DNA from 4 places in the Streptomyces sp. NPDC001231 genome. Region 4 is predicted to be linked to each of the others. Evidence: riboswitches for the same ligand, from Rfam matches in the RefSeq annotation. Region 4 holds a riboswitch; each other region holds the start of a gene.
The links. Region 4 has a riboswitch for cobalamin ahead of ACFY3J_RS16610 (CbtB-domain containing protein). Riboswitches for the same ligand answer to the same signal wherever they lie in the genome.
Positions count from the first base shown of each region.

Region 1 (3,738 bases), on a different contig from region 4:
CTCCCCGCGCCGGGCGCGCAGATGGCGGCGGGCGCGCAGCGAGAAGGTCAGCGGCTCGGGGAAGCCGCCGGCCCACATGGTGGCGACCTCCAGCGCGTCGATCCAGTCGCGGTACTCGTCGCGCTTCGGGGTGCGGAAGGGGTCCGGCTGCCGGTAGAGGTCCAGGCTCGGCAGCTCGGTCAGGCGCAGCCGGCCGTCGGGGCCGTCGCCGGCGATCTCACCAAGGGTGTCGAGGGTGTCGAGAACGGGGTAGGGCTGGGCGGCGATCACCTCGACCCGGTGACCGAGGCGGGCCAGTTCGCGCGAGAGGTGGCGTACGTAGACGCCCTGGCCGCCGCAGAACGGGTTTCCCTTGTAGGTGAGGAGCGCTATGCCGAGCGGTCGCTCGCCGTCCACTGCCAGGTCCGCCGGGGACCCCGCCTGACTGGGCTCAGCGGTCACTCCGGCCCCCCTTCTGGCTGCACTGTCCCGCGAGATTACGTCGGGACGCTAATCTAGAACAAGTTTCAGACTTGATCGTTCAGGAGGCTCCGAATCTACCGGCAGGTAGCCACGCTGTGAGCAGCGGATCGGGTGATTCGCACCACGGCCCGCGCCACCGCCCGCGGTCCGGTCCCCCTGCCGGCCCCTGCCTCACCGACTGTCACGGAACGGGATCCATGCCTGCGCGAGCCAGTACCTCCCGGTCGGCCTCACCGCCCCTCACCGAGCGGCAGGAGGCCCGTCGCCGCCGCATCCTGCGCGCGAGCGCGCAACTGGCCGCCCGGGGCGGCTTCGACGCCGTGCAGATGCGGGAGGTCGCGGAGTCCTCGCAGGTGGCCCTGGGCACGCTCTACCGGTACTTCCCGTCCAAGGTCCACCTGCTCGTCGCCACGATGCAGGACCAGCTGGAGCGCCTGCACGGCACGCTGCGCAAGAACCCGCCGGCCGGCGAGAGCGCCGCCGAGCGGGTGGCGGAGACCCTGATGCGCGCCTTCGGCGCCCTCCAGCGCGACCCCCACCTCGCGGACGCGATGGTCCGCGCGCTGACCTTCGCGGACCGCAGCGTGAGCCCGGAGGTCGACCAGGTCTCCCGCCAGACCACCGCGATCATCCTGGACGCCATGGGCCTGGAGGAGCCCACCGCCGAGCAGCTCTCCGCGGTCCGCGTGATCGAGCACACCTGGCTCTCGGCCCTGATCACCTGGCTCTCGGGCCGCGCCTCCCTCGCCCAGGCGAAGGCCGACATAGGGACGGCATGCCGTCTGATCGACCTGACCACGCCCGCCGTGGCGCACGAATAGGACCTACGAGACGGGTTCCCTTCGCCGGTATTACCCGGATCAGGTAATGGGGGTCGCCTTCGGGTCCGACTGCTACCTTCCGGCCTCTCAGCCCGACCGTCGACGTCGGCCTCAGCGGATGCCGTAGCGTCTCGCCAAAGTCGGCTACTCCGGTTGAACTCCCTCACTCGCCTCGTAGGCCACTTACAGAATAAATCCTCCCGCACCGGATGGAACCCCCCAATCCGAAGATTTTTTCAGTTTCTCCCGCGCCGGACGAGACGGGCATCGGCCACCCCTCGGGGCCTTTCCGGTAGGCCGGTAGAGTGACCGGGTCGTCATCACACCCGTTCGGGGGGAAGCCGGTGGAAATCCGGCGCTGACCCGCAGCCGTGAGCCGTCCCGCGAGGGCGGCGAGCCGGAATGCCCGGGACGGGACGTGACCGGCTCATGCGTGTCGGCAGTCCGCCGGCGCATCGCACCGTCGAGGTATACGGAGCCGAGCCGCCGGGGTGTCCCGTGCTGTCCGGCTCCCCGCAGGGAGAGGCACCCGCCGATCATGAACTTCCGCCGCAGCGCCGCGGCCCTGGCCGCCGCCGTCGCCGTGATCGGCAGCGCGGCCCCCGCCGTCGCAGACACGTCCGCCGGCCCGTCCCCGTCGTCGCCGGCTCTTCCGGCGGGGCTCTACGGCACGACCGACCCCCAGTACGACGGCGTCTGGCGCCAGTCCCTGGCGCTGCTCGCGCAGCACACCGTGGATGTGCGGCCCGCCGCCAAGGCCGTGGACTGGCTGACCGGACAGCAGTGCGCCGACGGCTCCTTCGCGGCCTTCCGCGCCGAGCCGGGCAAGGCCTGCGACGCCAAGCTGATGGTCGACACCAACAGCACCGCCGCCGCCGTGCAGGCCCTCGCCGCGCTCGGCGGCCACGACACGGTCACCGGCAAGGCGGTGTCCTGGCTGAAGTCCGTGCAGAACAAGGACGGCGGCTGGGGGTACACGCCCGGCGGGCCCAGCGACACCAACTCGACCTCGGTCGTGATCGGCGCGCTCGCCGCCGTCGGGCAGAAGCCGGAGAGCGTCGTCAAGGACGGCAAGTCCCCCTACGACGCCCTGCTCACCTTCGCCCTGCCGTGCTCCGGCGACGGGGCGGGCTCCTTCGCCTACCAGCCGGACAAGAAGGGCAAGCTCGCCGCCAACGCGGACGCCACGGCGGCCGCCGTCGTCGCCGCGCTCGGGCAGGGCATGGCCCCCAAGGGCAACGCCAAGGGCGCCGAGGCCCGCTGCGAGGACTCGGGCAAGCCCAGCCCCGACCGGGCCGCGGCCAACGGCGCCTCGTACCTCACGCAGGCCGTCGCCAAGGACGGTCACCTCACCTCCTCCCTCCCCGGTGCCACCGACCAGCCCGACTTCGGCAACACCGCCGACACGGTCGTCGCCCTGGCCGCGCAGAGCGGGCCCGCGCAGGCGCAGAAGCCGCTGAAGTGGCTGGAGAAGAACTCCGAGGCGTGGGCCAAGCAGAGCGGACCCGCCGCCTACGCCCAGCTCGTCTTCGCCGCGTACGCGGCCGACGCCGACCCGCATGACTTCGGCGGTGTCGACCTGGTCGAGCGGCTCAACGCGACCGGGCCCGCCCCCGAGTCCGTCGGCAAGGAGGGTGCCGGGGACATCGCTAAGGACAACTCCACTTACGGAGTCTGGTGGACCGTCGGCGTCTTCCTCGTCGCGGGCATCGGCATCGGGTTCCTGCTGAGCGGCCGGAAGAAGCAGGGGCAGCCGTGACACGCGGCCTCCGGGCGCTCGGCGCACCGCTGCTCGCCGCCGCGCTCCTGCTGGTGGCCGGTGCCGGTCAGGCGCAGGCCACCGGCTACCGGTACTGGTCCTTCTGGGACCGCGACGGCGGGAAGTGGACGTACGCCACCGAGGGCCCGTCGACCGCTCGTCCGTCCGACGGCGACGTCCAGGGCTTCCGCTTCTCGGTGAGCGAGGACTCCCAGGACGCGAGCAAGCCGCGCGGGACGGCCGACTTCGAGGCCATCTGCGTCAAGACGCCCGCCGAGAAGGGCAGCAAGCGGGTGGCGCTCGTCCTCGACTTCGGCGTCCAGGCGGACGCCCCGGCCGGCGAGACCCCGCCGGCGCCGCGCACGGTGTGCGCCCGGGTGCCGTCCGACGCGACCACGGCGGAGGCCCTGGCGGCCGTCGCGAAACCGCTGCGGTACGACGCCAACGCCCTGCTGTGCGCCATCTCCGGCTATCCGCAGAAGGGCTGCGGCGAGCAGGTGACGGCGGGCGGGAGCGAGCAGCCGGCCGCGGACGAGCCGCGCGAGGAGGGCCCCTCGGTGGGTCTCCTCGCCGGAGGTGCCGTGGTGGTCGTACTGGGCGCGGCGGCGGTCTGGCAGGCGCGGCGGCGCAGGGATGCCTGACGCCGTGCGGGACCGCGGGCGGGCGGGCCGCTCCGGCGGCGCACCCGCCCGCGGC
Region 1 covers NZ_JBIAXS010000001.1:59,281-63,018, forward strand. The annotation lists gene ACFY3J_RS00300 (glycosyltransferase family 4 protein) at 1-441, opposite strand, end outside; gene ACFY3J_RS00305 (TetR family transcriptional regulator) at 660-1,283, shown strand; TPP riboswitch at 1,283-1,458, opposite strand; cobalamin riboswitch at 1,584-1,712, shown strand; gene ACFY3J_RS00310 (prenyltransferase/squalene oxidase repeat-containing protein) at 1,822-3,042, shown strand; gene ACFY3J_RS00315 (SCO2322 family protein) at 3,039-3,683, shown strand; gene ACFY3J_RS00320 (CbiQ family ECF transporter T component) at 3,676-3,738, shown strand, end outside.
Region 1: another riboswitch for cobalamin. It lies ahead of ACFY3J_RS00310 (prenyltransferase/squalene oxidase repeat-containing protein); the one in region 4 lies ahead of ACFY3J_RS16610 (CbtB-domain containing protein).

Region 2 (3,738 bases), on a different contig from region 4:
GCGACGTACGGCTTCGGGTAGCGGGCGATACGGGCGTTGAGGCGGTACTCGTCGCGCCAGAAGGCGGCCGAGGCGGTGCCGTCCCGGTCGCGGACGTCGTCGTGGATGGCGCGGATGTCACCGCCCGCGCACAGGCCGCGCTCCCCCGCGCCGGTGATGACCACGGTCTCCACGGCCGGGTCGTGCTCCCAGGCCGTCAGCGCCTCGTCGATACGGCGCACCATCTCGCGGTTGAGGGCGTTGAGGGCCTTCGGCCGGTTGAGGGTGATGTGGGCGGCCCGCCCGTCGGTGTGGAACAGGACGGGTTCCTCGGCGGCGGTCATCCGAACGCCTCCGTCCGGCCGCGGGCCACGATGACACGCATGATCTCGTCGGTTCCTTCCAGGTTCTGATGGACGCGCAGGTCACGGACGATCTTCTCAAGGCCGTACTCGCCGAGGTAGCCGTAGCCCCCGTGCGGTTGGAGCGCCGGTCGGCGACCGAGTTCCTGGTGCGCGTTGGCGCGATCACGCCGTGCATGCCGTGCACGCCGTGCACACCGGGCGTCGGAATCGGCGGATCCGCGCGGTCCTCGGGTCCTGGAGCCTCCTGCAGTCGAGGTATGTGCATCGTCTCCCTGCTGCCCGCCGCGACCGACATCGTCGCCGAACTCGGGCTGTCGGAGCAGTTGGCCGGCCGGGGCCACGGGTGGTACGCGGGGCGGAGGTGCTCGCCCAGATCCTGCACGGCGTACAGGCCGGCGAGGCAGTCACACCGGCCGAGGCCCGCCCGTTTCCCGGCCGGTGACGACGGTCGGCCTCCTCGCACGTGCGGACCTCCCCGCGCGTGCGGACCTCCCCGCGCGTGCGGGCCTCAGGAGTCCGTGGGACGCCGTGGCGGCGTGATGGCGTAGAGGTCGAGGATGTCCGGCAGGGGAGCCACTCCCGGGCCACCGGCGCGTACCCAGGCGACGATGTCCTCGGTCGCGTCCGCATCGTTGACGAGCCCGAGCCAGACCGGTCGCGCACCGGCGGTCCGGCCCGCGGCGGACGGCTGGACCACGATGACGTTCGCCTGCTCGCACACGTCGAGGCAGTCGGAGATGCGCACCGGCACCTCCGCACGCAGCCGCGCGGTCTGCGCCGCGTGATCGACCCCGGCCACCTTGGGGCTGCCGCAGCAGCAGTCCCGGCACACGACGACCCGGCACGGCACCGGACCGCTCCCCGCCACGGCACCGTCCGGCGCCTCGTCCGTCGGCTTTTCGGACACGCCGCACCACTCCCCTCCCGGGGAGATCCGCCCCGGTGTCGATCGAGGAGGCGACCGCATGAGTCTCCTGGCTCCCGGGTCGTCACTCGTCCCGCCTTCCCACCCCGGGCGGGGGCAGTGGCCTTCCGGAACTCGCTCACCGGTCACAGTGGCGGGACCGCGCCGGATTCACACCGGCTTCCTCGGACCGCCGTCGCCTTATGTCGCCGACCATCATCCCATTGCCGTTCGCTCACTGGGGAACGGTCGCTTCGCTCATTGCCGGCACTGGGGGCACCAGACCGTGCGGCGTCCGCCGACGCGGTTCGAGCACAGGGGCCACCCGCAGCGAGGACATGTCGGCTCGCGGTCGTCCCGGTGCCCGGTGAGCCAGGAACGACGCGGTGGCACGCACCCGGCGCGCACGGATGTCTCAAGGACCCGGCCCATCCCCGCGTGGATACGCCGAAGCGCGGATCACTCAGGTCCCGTGCCGGGGTCCGCGGTGCCACCCGGGCCCGCCAGAGGATCTCGTCGCACAGGAGGTTCCCGAGGCCCGCGATCACGGACTGGTCCATCAGCGCGCTCTTGATGGCACGCCGTCGTCCCGACAGCAGCTTCCGCAATTCCGCTCCGCTCAGTGTGAGGGCGTCGGGCCCCAGACCGTCCGTGATCCGTGCGACCTGTGCGTCGTCGGCCAACTGCACACCTTGGAGCTTGCGTTGATCGCGGTAGCGCAGGTGCCGGGAGTCGTCGAGCGTCAGCACGATGCGGTCGTGCGGTGCGAGGGGCTCGTCCGGGGCACAGCACCGCAACGATCCCGTCATACCGAAATGCCAGACCAGTACGCGACCGCCGTCATCCACCGGCACGAACAACCACTTGCCGTGCCGCCACCCCTCCCCCAGACGCCTCCCCTTCAGCCCCCTCCGGAACCGCTGCGCGCTGACACCCCGCAGCACCCCGGTGTCCCGCACCTCGACGTCCGTGACACACCGCTGCCGGCCGCAGGTCATCAGCACCTCGCGGAATCCCTCGACATCCGGCAGTTCGGGCATGCGCGCGTCCGGGCTCTTCGTCGTACGGTCGTCAGACCGCCGTACGCGCTGACGGGTACCCGTGGAGGACGAGCCCACGCGCTCGGCCCCCTGCTCCGAGGCGTCATGCCTCCGATCGGACGCTCGCCGGTTCGACGGACGGCTCGACCGGGATACCCATGGCCCGTGATCCCGTCCGAGGTCGACGACACGCTGCCCGAGCTGGCTCCCTTCGTCCACGCCGTGCAGGGCCGAAGGCCCGACGACGGCACGTGGTGCGAGGTGTGGACGGTGCGTGACGTCCTGGTCCACCAGACGGGGAACGCCGAGGTACTGGCCCGCGTGCTGCGAGCATTCCTCGCCGGCACACCGGTGGAGACCAGGAGCTTCGAGCGCGAGGCTCCCTACCGGCGGATGTCGGACGCCGAGCTCTGGGCGGCGTTCATGACCAACTGTGAACAGCTCACCGAGATCGCCGCGGCCGCCGCGCAGGACCTCTCCCCGGACACCGAGGTGATGTGGACCGGCCGTTCCGTGAAGGTCCCCTTCTTCGCGGAACACATGCGTGAGGAAATGATCCTCCACCGCTGGGACCTGACCGGCGACGACCGGACGGCCGTGCAGTCCCTCAGCGAGCCGTGGATGACCGAGCACAGCGTGGTGTCGGTCGGCCGTCCCTTGCTGGTCCGGGGCCGCGCCGGTCTGGACCTGGGGCCCGGGGGACGGGTCGAGGGCCGCCTGCGCACCCCGGGCACGGACGACATCGTGGTGACCGCCGACGCCGAGGGCGGCACGATCCGGTTCGCCGCCCCCGAGGGCCCGGCCACGCTCAAGAGCGACGCGGCCACCCGCGTCCTGCTGCTGTGGGGCCGCCGCCCCGCCGAACCCACCCGCTGTCACAGCACCGCGGGCCCGGAGGCGTTGCGCAGGGTACGGACCCTCCTGGGCGGCTACTGAGCGATCGTTGCTTTCGGGCCGACCTGGCCCACGGCCTGCCGGCGCTTCACCCAACGGGTGTGGCTGCCACGGCGAACAGCCCCTCGTAGGGTGGACCGTCATGGCCGAGTCTCACCCACTGCTGGGCATGTTCCTCAATGCTGCCGACGGACGCTTCCCGCCTGCAGACGGCCGCGTAACAGTTCTTCCGCCCCTGCCGGGTGGGCTGGAGTGCTCGGTCGCCTTCACCGGGCACGCCGTGATCGCCACCGCCCTGTCCACTTCCGACGTCCAGGCTCACGGACCAGACGGTTACGGGGCTTCAATGGCTCCTGGTTTCCTGCGTTACCTCGCCGGTCGCGAGGGGTGGATCGACAGCGTCGACGTCACACTCGTCGCGCGTGGCTCGCCGGCCCCTCGCCGCCTGCCCGAACGTCTTGATGTCGATGACCACCCACGTGTTCGCCGTGCTCGGGCTTTGCGTACCGACGTCCGTGTCTACGGAGATGAACGCGGCCTTGTCACACTGGCCGAC
Region 2 covers NZ_JBIAXS010000016.1:189,715-193,452, reverse strand. The annotation lists gene ACFY3J_RS21105 (enoyl-CoA hydratase/isomerase family protein) at 1-323, opposite strand, end outside; partial or broken gene ACFY3J_RS21100 (acyl-CoA dehydrogenase family protein) at 320-469, opposite strand; gene ACFY3J_RS21095 ((2Fe-2S) ferredoxin domain-containing protein) at 853-1,251, opposite strand; cobalamin riboswitch at 1,312-1,435, opposite strand; gene ACFY3J_RS21090 (Fpg/Nei family DNA glycosylase) at 1,395-2,288, opposite strand; gene ACFY3J_RS21085 (maleylpyruvate isomerase N-terminal domain-containing protein) at 2,454-3,224, shown strand; gene ACFY3J_RS21080 (hypothetical protein) at 3,526-3,738, opposite strand, start outside.
Region 2: another riboswitch for cobalamin. It lies ahead of ACFY3J_RS21095 ((2Fe-2S) ferredoxin domain-containing protein); the one in region 4 lies ahead of ACFY3J_RS16610 (CbtB-domain containing protein).

Region 3 (3,738 bases), on a different contig from region 4:
TTACCTACGTTCAACGCGCCAATGACGCTCGAACGATTGCCTGGGTAAATGGAAAGCTTCTCGCTGATCCTCGCGATGGTGGTGATCACCGCACTCGCGTTCGATTTCACGAACGGTTTCCACGACACCGCAAACGCGATGGCCACAACCATCTCCACCGGTGCGCTCAAGCCCAAGGTCGCGGTGGCCATGTCCGCCGTGCTGAACCTGGTGGGCGCCTTCCTGTCCGTGGAAGTCGCCAACACGATCTCCAAGGGTCTCGTCGACGAGAACGGCATCCGTCCCGAAGTCATCTTCGCCGCCCTGGTGGGCGCGATCCTCTGGAACCTGCTGACCTGGCTGGTCGGACTCCCCTCCAGCTCCTCGCACGCCCTCATGGGCGGTCTGATCGGCGCCACCATCGCCTCGGCCGGCTTCACCGCCGTGCACGGCGGTGTCCTGCTCACCAAGGTCCTCATCCCGGCGGTCGCCGCCCCGGTCGTCGCGGGTCTCGCCGCGCTGGTCTCGACCCGGCTGTCGTACGGCATCGGCAGTAAGTCGAATTCGAACGGCAAGGCGGCCGAGAAGGGCCACCGCGCCGGGCAGATCGCCTCCGCGGGCCTGGTCTCGCTGGCCCACGGCACCAACGACGCGCAGAAGACGATGGGCGTCATCACCCTCGCCCTGATCGCCGGCGGCGCCCTCGCCCCCGGCTCCAACCCTCCCACCTGGGTCATCCTCTCGGCGGGCCTGGCCATCGCGCTCGGCACCTACATCGGCGGCTGGCGCATCATCCGCACCATGGGCAAGGGCCTGACCGACCTTCAGCCGCAGCAGGGCTTCGCCGCCCAGACCAGCGCGGCCACCGCCATCCTGGCCTCCTCCCACCTCGGCTTCTCCCTCTCCACCACGCACGTCGTCTCCGGTTCGGTGATGGGCGCGGGCCTGGGCCGCAAGGGCGGCGTGGTCCGCTGGTCCACCGCGAGCCGCATGGCCGTCGCCTGGGCCCTCACACTGCCCGCCGCGGCCCTGGTCGCGGCCGGCGCGGAGGCGGTGACGCGCCTCGGCGACTGGGGCACCTGGCTCGTCGCCGCGTTCCTGGTGGCCTCCAGCGCCGCGATCTGGAAGATCTCCCGCCGCGAGGTCGTCGACCACACCAACGTCAACGAGACCGAGGAGCCGGCCGGCGTGGTCACCCAGGCCATCGCCGCCGTCACCCCGCCCCCGGCCTCCCCGGTGACCGAGGAGCTCAAGGCCACGATCCCCGCCCAGGCCTCCGCGCCCGCCGGTGATCCCGCGTCCGTGGCGACCCCGCCGGCCGCCGCCGTCTGAGCCCGCGCCACAGGTAGAAGGAAGAGAAGCACCATGAAGATCGACTGGGTGGCCCTCGGCTCCGTCTTCGGCGTCAGCCTCGGCGTCACGGTGGGCCTCGTGGCCCTGTTCACCCTCGGCATCGCCGGTCTCTCCCGCCGCGAGCGGGCCGTCGCCGAGGGCCACGGCGGCGGGGCCCTCGCGGTCACCGGCGCCTACGCCTGCTTCGCCGCGTGCGCCGCCGCCGTGGCCTACGGGATCTACCTGATCGTGGCCTGACCCGGCCGGGACCCGGGCAACCGGGTCCGGGTCCCGCCCCTCACGTCACCCGCTCTTCCCGGACCGTCCCCACGGCGGCCCGGGAAGGGCGGGTCTTCTGGTTCCCGGCGCCCGCGGTGTGTGCCTCATCTCAGTACCCCTGCGCAGGTCAACGGCAGGTTGACGGGTGTTCGCGGTGCGTGGTGGACTGCCGGAGCCAAGTACGGCGGCAGGAGAGGAAGTCCGGTGCGAATCCGGCGCGGTCCCGCCACTGTGACCGGGGAAGAACTTCCCCGGGAGCCAGGAACTCTCGCCGCCGGTCTCGTCGAACCAGGGCGTGGACACCCTGAGTGAGGACACATATCGCCATGCGCGGCTGCCGACCGAGGTTCACCACCGTCTGTCCGACCGACCGCACGACCGGCTGACCCGATGGGTGCCGATCGCGACTTCGCGTACGGCGCCGCCGCCGGCCTCCTCGGTGACCTGCTCCTCGGCGATCCACGCCGCGGGCACCCCGTCGCCGTGTTCGGACGGGCCGCGGGTGCCGTGGAACGCGCGCTGTGGCGGGACCACCGCGGCTGGGGCGCCCTGCACACCGCCGTGTGCGTGGGCGGTGTCCTGGGCTCGGCCGCGCTGGCCGCGTCCGTCGCGCGTTCCTCCCGTACCGCCTCCGTCGCGCTGACCGCCGCCGCCACCTGGGCCGTCGTCGGCGGGACCTCCCTCGCCCGTGAGGCGCGGGAGATCGGGCGCGCGCTGGACGCCGGGGACGTCGAGGGCGCCCGGGCGCGGCTGCCGCATCTGTGTGGGCGCGATCCGCGGGCGCTGGGCGCCGACGGGATCGCCCGGGCCGTCGTCGAGTCCGTCGCCGAGAACACCTCCGACGCGGTGGTGGGCGCGCTGGTGTGGGGCGCCGCCGCCGGTGTGCCGGGCCTCCTCGGCTTCCGTGCGGTCAACACCCTGGACGCCATGGTCGGGCACAAGTCCCCCCGGTACCGCCGCTACGGCTGGGCCTCGGCCCGGCTCGACGACCTCGCCGGATGGCCGGGGGCGCGGCTCACCGCCGCCCTGGCGGCCGTCGCGGGCGACGACCCGCGCGGTGCCGTACGGGCCTGGCGCGCCGACGCCGGCCGGCACCCGAGCCCCAACGCCGGTCCGGTGGAAGCCGCGTTCGCGGGGGCGCTCGGGGTACGGCTGGGCGGCACGCTCTCGTACGCCGGGCGCGTGGAGCACCGCCCGGTGCTCAACAACGCCGGACGTGCCGTCCATCCGGGTGACATCGAGCGCGCGGTACGGCTCTCCCGCCGCGTGGGCTGGCTCGCGCTCGGCGTGTGCGCGGGCGTACGGCTGCTGAAGAGAGGACGGACGTCATGAGTGGCGGTCTGCTCGTCGCCGGCACCACCTCCGACGCCGGGAAGAGCGTCGTCACCGCCGGGATCTGCCGGTGGCTGGTGCGCCAGGGTGTGAAGGTCGCTCCCTTCAAGGCGCAGAACATGTCCCTCAACTCGTTCGTCACCCGGGAGGGCGCCGAGATCGGGCGGGCGCAGGCCATGCAGGCCCAGGCGTGCCGGGTCGAGCCGACCGCGCTGATGAACCCGGTGCTGCTCAAGCCGGGCGGCGAGCAGAGCAGCCAGGTCGTGCTGCTGGGCAGGCCGGTGGGCGAGTTGAGCGCGCGCGGCTACCACGGCGGGCGGCAGCAGAAGCTCCTCGGCACCGTGCTGGACTGCCTCGCCGAGTTGCGCGGCACGTACGACGCGGTGATCTGCGAGGGTGCGGGCAGCCCGGCGGAGATCAACCTGCGCCGGACCGACATCGTCAACATGGGGATCGCGCGCGGCGCGCGGCTGCCCGTGCTCGTCGTCGGCGACATCGACCGCGGCGGCGTCTTCGCCTCCTTCTTCGGCACGCTCGCACTGCTGTCGCCGCAGGACCAGGAACTCGTCGCCGGGTTCCTCGTCAACAAGTTCCGCGGGGACGTCTCGCTGCTCGAACCCGGGCTCGACATGCTGCACGGGCTCACCGGCCGGCGTACGTACGGCGTGCTGCCGTTCCGGCACGGGCTCGGCATCGACGAGGAGGACGGACTGAGGGTGTCGCTGCGCGGCGCGGTGCGGGAGTCCACCGTGGCGCCGCCGGTCGGGGAGGACGTGCTGCGGGTCGCCGTCTGCGCCGTGCCGCTGATGTCCAACT
Region 3 covers NZ_JBIAXS010000002.1:306,296-310,033, reverse strand. The annotation lists gene ACFY3J_RS04155 (inorganic phosphate transporter) at 49-1,311, shown strand; gene ACFY3J_RS04150 (hypothetical protein) at 1,345-1,569, shown strand; cobalamin riboswitch at 1,744-1,881, shown strand; gene ACFY3J_RS04145 (cobalamin biosynthesis protein) at 1,981-2,922, shown strand; gene ACFY3J_RS04140 (cobyric acid synthase) at 2,919-3,738, shown strand, end outside.
Region 3: another riboswitch for cobalamin. It lies ahead of ACFY3J_RS04145 (cobalamin biosynthesis protein); the one in region 4 lies ahead of ACFY3J_RS16610 (CbtB-domain containing protein).

Region 4 (3,738 bases):
GTGTACCTGGCCCTCCCGCTGGCGGCGGCCGACGCCCTGGGGGCGAACGGCACGGCGGTCACCAGCGGGCTCTTCATCGTCTCCGCCGCGGTGGCCGTCGTCGGCCAACTGCGCCTGACCGGCTGGGCCAAGCAGCGGTGGCGACCCAGCCAGGCGCTGGTGCGGGGACTCGCCGTGATGGGGCTGGCCTTCCTGCCGCTCGCGCTCGCCCCGCACGGCTCCTCAGGAGCCGCGCTGGTCGCGCTGGTGACCGCGGTGGTCCTGCTCGCGGTGGGTTCCGCCGTGGTCTACCCGTTCGAGATGGACACCGTCGTCGCCCTGTCGGGCAACCGCCTGGTCGCCACCTACTACGGGCTCTACAACACCGTCTCCGGCCTGGGCATCACCCTGGGCAACCTCGTCACCGGCGCGCTGTGGGACTTCGCCCAGCGGCACCATGCCCTCTGGATGACCTGGACGGCCCTGACCGCCACCGGACTCGTCTGCGCCGCCTCGGTCGCGGCGCTCGCCCGGGCCGGCCGGCTCACCACCCAGGCAGAGCCCGAGCCCGCCCCCGCCTGACGGAAAGGAGGTCGCCGACCCGCGGGTTCAAGGTGTCGCCGACCCGCGGGTTCAACTCCCCAGGGACGACAGTGCGGTGGCGACCCGTTCGGCTGCCTCCGCCGGGGTCGAGGCGTGCGGGGAGAGCCTGAGCGAGTCGGTGCGCACGGTCGCGGTGACGCCTTCGGCGTGCAGCGCCTTGGCGACGAGGCACGGATCGTGGTCCGGCAGGGTGAAGGAGAGGATGCCCGCGCGCCGCGCCGGGTCGGCGGGGGAGAGGACGCGGCCGCCGCACGCCTCGACGACCTCGGTGAGTTCGGCGATCCGTGTGGCGATCGCGGATTCGATCGCGGCGACGGTGTGCCGCTCGACCAGGTCCAGCGCGGCCGCGAACGCGGCGGCCGTCACCGGGCTCAGATTGGTGATCGACCACCGCCGTGCGTCCGGGGCGGGCGGGTGCTCCGCTCCGTCGAAGAGGCCGACGTCCTCGACGCCCGTCCAGCCGGTGAGGACCGGCTCCAGGGATTCCAGGGCGCGGTCGGACAGCGTGGCGAAGCCGGTCGACCATCCGGCGCGCAGCCATTTCTGGCCGCCCGCGACCACCACGTCGGCGGCGTCCCAGGGCAGGGAGGCGACACCGAACGCCTGGATGGCGTCCACGATCAGCAGCCGGTCGGGCCCGATCGCCTCGCGCAGCGCCGCCAGGTCGGCACGGAACCCGGTGCGGAAGTCCACGGCGCTGACCGACACGGCCACGACGTCGTCGGTCAGCGCGGCGCGGACCAGATCGGGGGTGACTCCGGAGCCGGGTGCGGGGTCGATCCAGCGCGGCGTAGCCCGGCCCAGATCCGCGGAGCGGCGCCACGGGTAGTGGTTGGCGGGGAAGTCGGAGCGCGGCGCGAGGACCACGCCCTCTCTGATGCCGAGCGCGGCGTGGAACAGACCGGTGGACGCGTTCGGGAGGAGCACCGTGTGCCGGGCGTCGGTGCCGGCGAGGCGGGCGGCCGTGTCCCGCGCGGTCTCCTCCGCGCGCATCAGGGCGTCCACGGTGGTGTGGTCGGCGCGGGCGGACGCCTCCAGGGCGCGTGCGGTGGCGGTGACGGCGTCCCGGGAGGGCGGCCCGAAGCGTGCGAAGTCCAGGTACCCGGCGGGCGTGTCGAAGTGGGCGGCGTACGACGTGAGCACGGGGCTCGTCCCTCCGGGGTGGTGCGTGCGGATCGACTGGCGCGGCGGGCGGTGGCGCGGAGCTTGCCCGCGCGCATCCTGCCACAGCGCCGGAGTGTCTGATACACGGCTGCCGGGGCCCGCCGCGCTGATGGTGAGGTGATCCGTGAGCAGGTGGAGGCGGCTCGGTGGAGAAGATCACGTCCGTGGTCGCGGTCTTGGCCGGGCGCGCGGCACGCGATACCGTCTGTGCGATATCGACGACGGCACGACGGAAGCCGGTGGGAATCCGGCACGGTCGCGCCACTGTATGCGAACGCCCCCCGGGGTGTTCGTGAGTCAGACCCGTGGCTGTCGTCCTGTGCACCACCGAGATGGGACGCGAACTCCCAGAGGAGGTTCTGCCATGGCGCAGACCGTCGCTCAGCCGACCGCCACCCCCGCCGTTCCCGCCACGCTGCCGCTGAAGGCGATAGCTCCCTGGGCGGTCTTCTTCGGCGTTCTCATGCTGGTCCTGCTCTACTTCGTCGGCGCCGAGCAGGGCGCCACCTCCGTGTTCAGCGGCACGGACGTCCACGAGTGGGTGCACGACGCCCGCCACCTGCTCGGTTTCCCCTGCCACTGAGGCGAGGGACACCGCACGCTCATGAACTCCGCAACGGTAAGAAACCTTCTGGTACGGGGCATGCTCGCCGGCCTTGCCGCCGGTGTGCTCGCCCTGGCCGTCGCCTATTTCCTCGGGGAGCCGTTCGTCGACAAGGCGATCGGCCTCGAGGAGGCGCACTCCCATTCCCATTCCCACTCTCATGACGAGGTGGAAGTCGTCTCCCGTTCCCTCCAGTCCACCGCCGGTCTCGCCACCGGCGTCCTGGTCTACGGGGTCGCCTTCGGCGGCATCGCCGCGCTCGCCTTCTGCTTCGCACTGGGCCGCGTGGGCCGCTTCTCCCCGCGGGCGACCGCGCTGCTGCTGTCCGGCTGCGCGCTGCTGGCCGTGTACGTCGTGCCGTTCCTGAAGTACCCGGCCAACCCGCCCGCGGTCGGCCAGGAAGACACCATCGGCAAGCGCACGACCCTGTACTTCCTGATGATGCTGCTCAGCATCCTCCTCGCGATCGCCGCCACCATCCTGGGCAAGCGCCTCGCGCCCGCGCTGGGCACGTGGTACGCGACGGTGGCCGCGGTGGCCGCCTTCGCCGTGGTGATCGGGCTGGCGTACGCCTTCCTGCCCACCGTCAACGAGGTGCCGGCGGACTTCCCGGCCACCCTGCTGTGGCGGTTCCGGCTCTCCGCCCTGGCCACGCAGACCGTCCTGTGGGGCGGATTCGGGCTGCTCTTCGGCGAGTTGGCCGGGCGAATGCTGAACCCCAGGCCGGTGACGGCCACGACTGGGCGCGCGGTCCCGGCCGCGCACTGACCCCTTCGGCGCACGACAGGGCCCTTCGGAACCGTCCGGGGCCCTGTCGCGTTCCTCAGGGTGCCGCCAGCGGCTGTCCGAGCCGCAGATTCCAGCGGCCGGCCCGTCCACTGAACCCCAGGCCGGTGACGGCCACGACCGGGCGCGCGGTCCCGGCCGCGCACTGACCCCTTCGGTGCACGACAGGGCCCTTCGGAACCGTCCGGGGGCCCTGTCGCGTTCCTCAGGGTGCCGCCAGCGGCTGTCCGAGCCGCAGATTCCAGCGGCCGGCCCGTCCACTGAACTCCGTTGCCGTCAACGGAGGTACGTCCAGCCGCCAGAAGCCGGCCGCGGGCAGGCCCAGCACATGGACGACCGCGGCCCGTACGACCTCCGGCTCGACCACCGCGAGCGTACGGCCGTCGGTGTCCCGCGCGCTGTCCAGCCAGCGCCCGACCCGCTCGCACACGTCCCGCACCGACTCCCCGCCGTGCGGCGCGCGGTCGGGGTCGGCGAGCCAGCGACCCACCGCCTCCGGCTCGGTGGCCATCACCTCCTCCAGGGTCCGGCCCCGCCAGCGGCCCGCGTCCAGACCGGCCAACTCCCGTACCGCCACGCCGTCGAGGCCGAGCGCCGACGCG
Region 4 covers NZ_JBIAXS010000012.1:47,976-51,713, reverse strand. The annotation lists gene ACFY3J_RS16620 (MDR family MFS transporter) at 1-561, shown strand, start outside; gene ACFY3J_RS16615 (aminotransferase class V-fold PLP-dependent enzyme) at 613-1,725, opposite strand; cobalamin riboswitch at 1,932-2,074, shown strand; gene ACFY3J_RS16610 (CbtB-domain containing protein) at 2,111-2,329, shown strand; gene ACFY3J_RS16605 (CbtA family protein) at 2,351-3,118, shown strand; gene ACFY3J_RS16600 (histidine phosphatase family protein) at 3,342-3,738, opposite strand, start outside.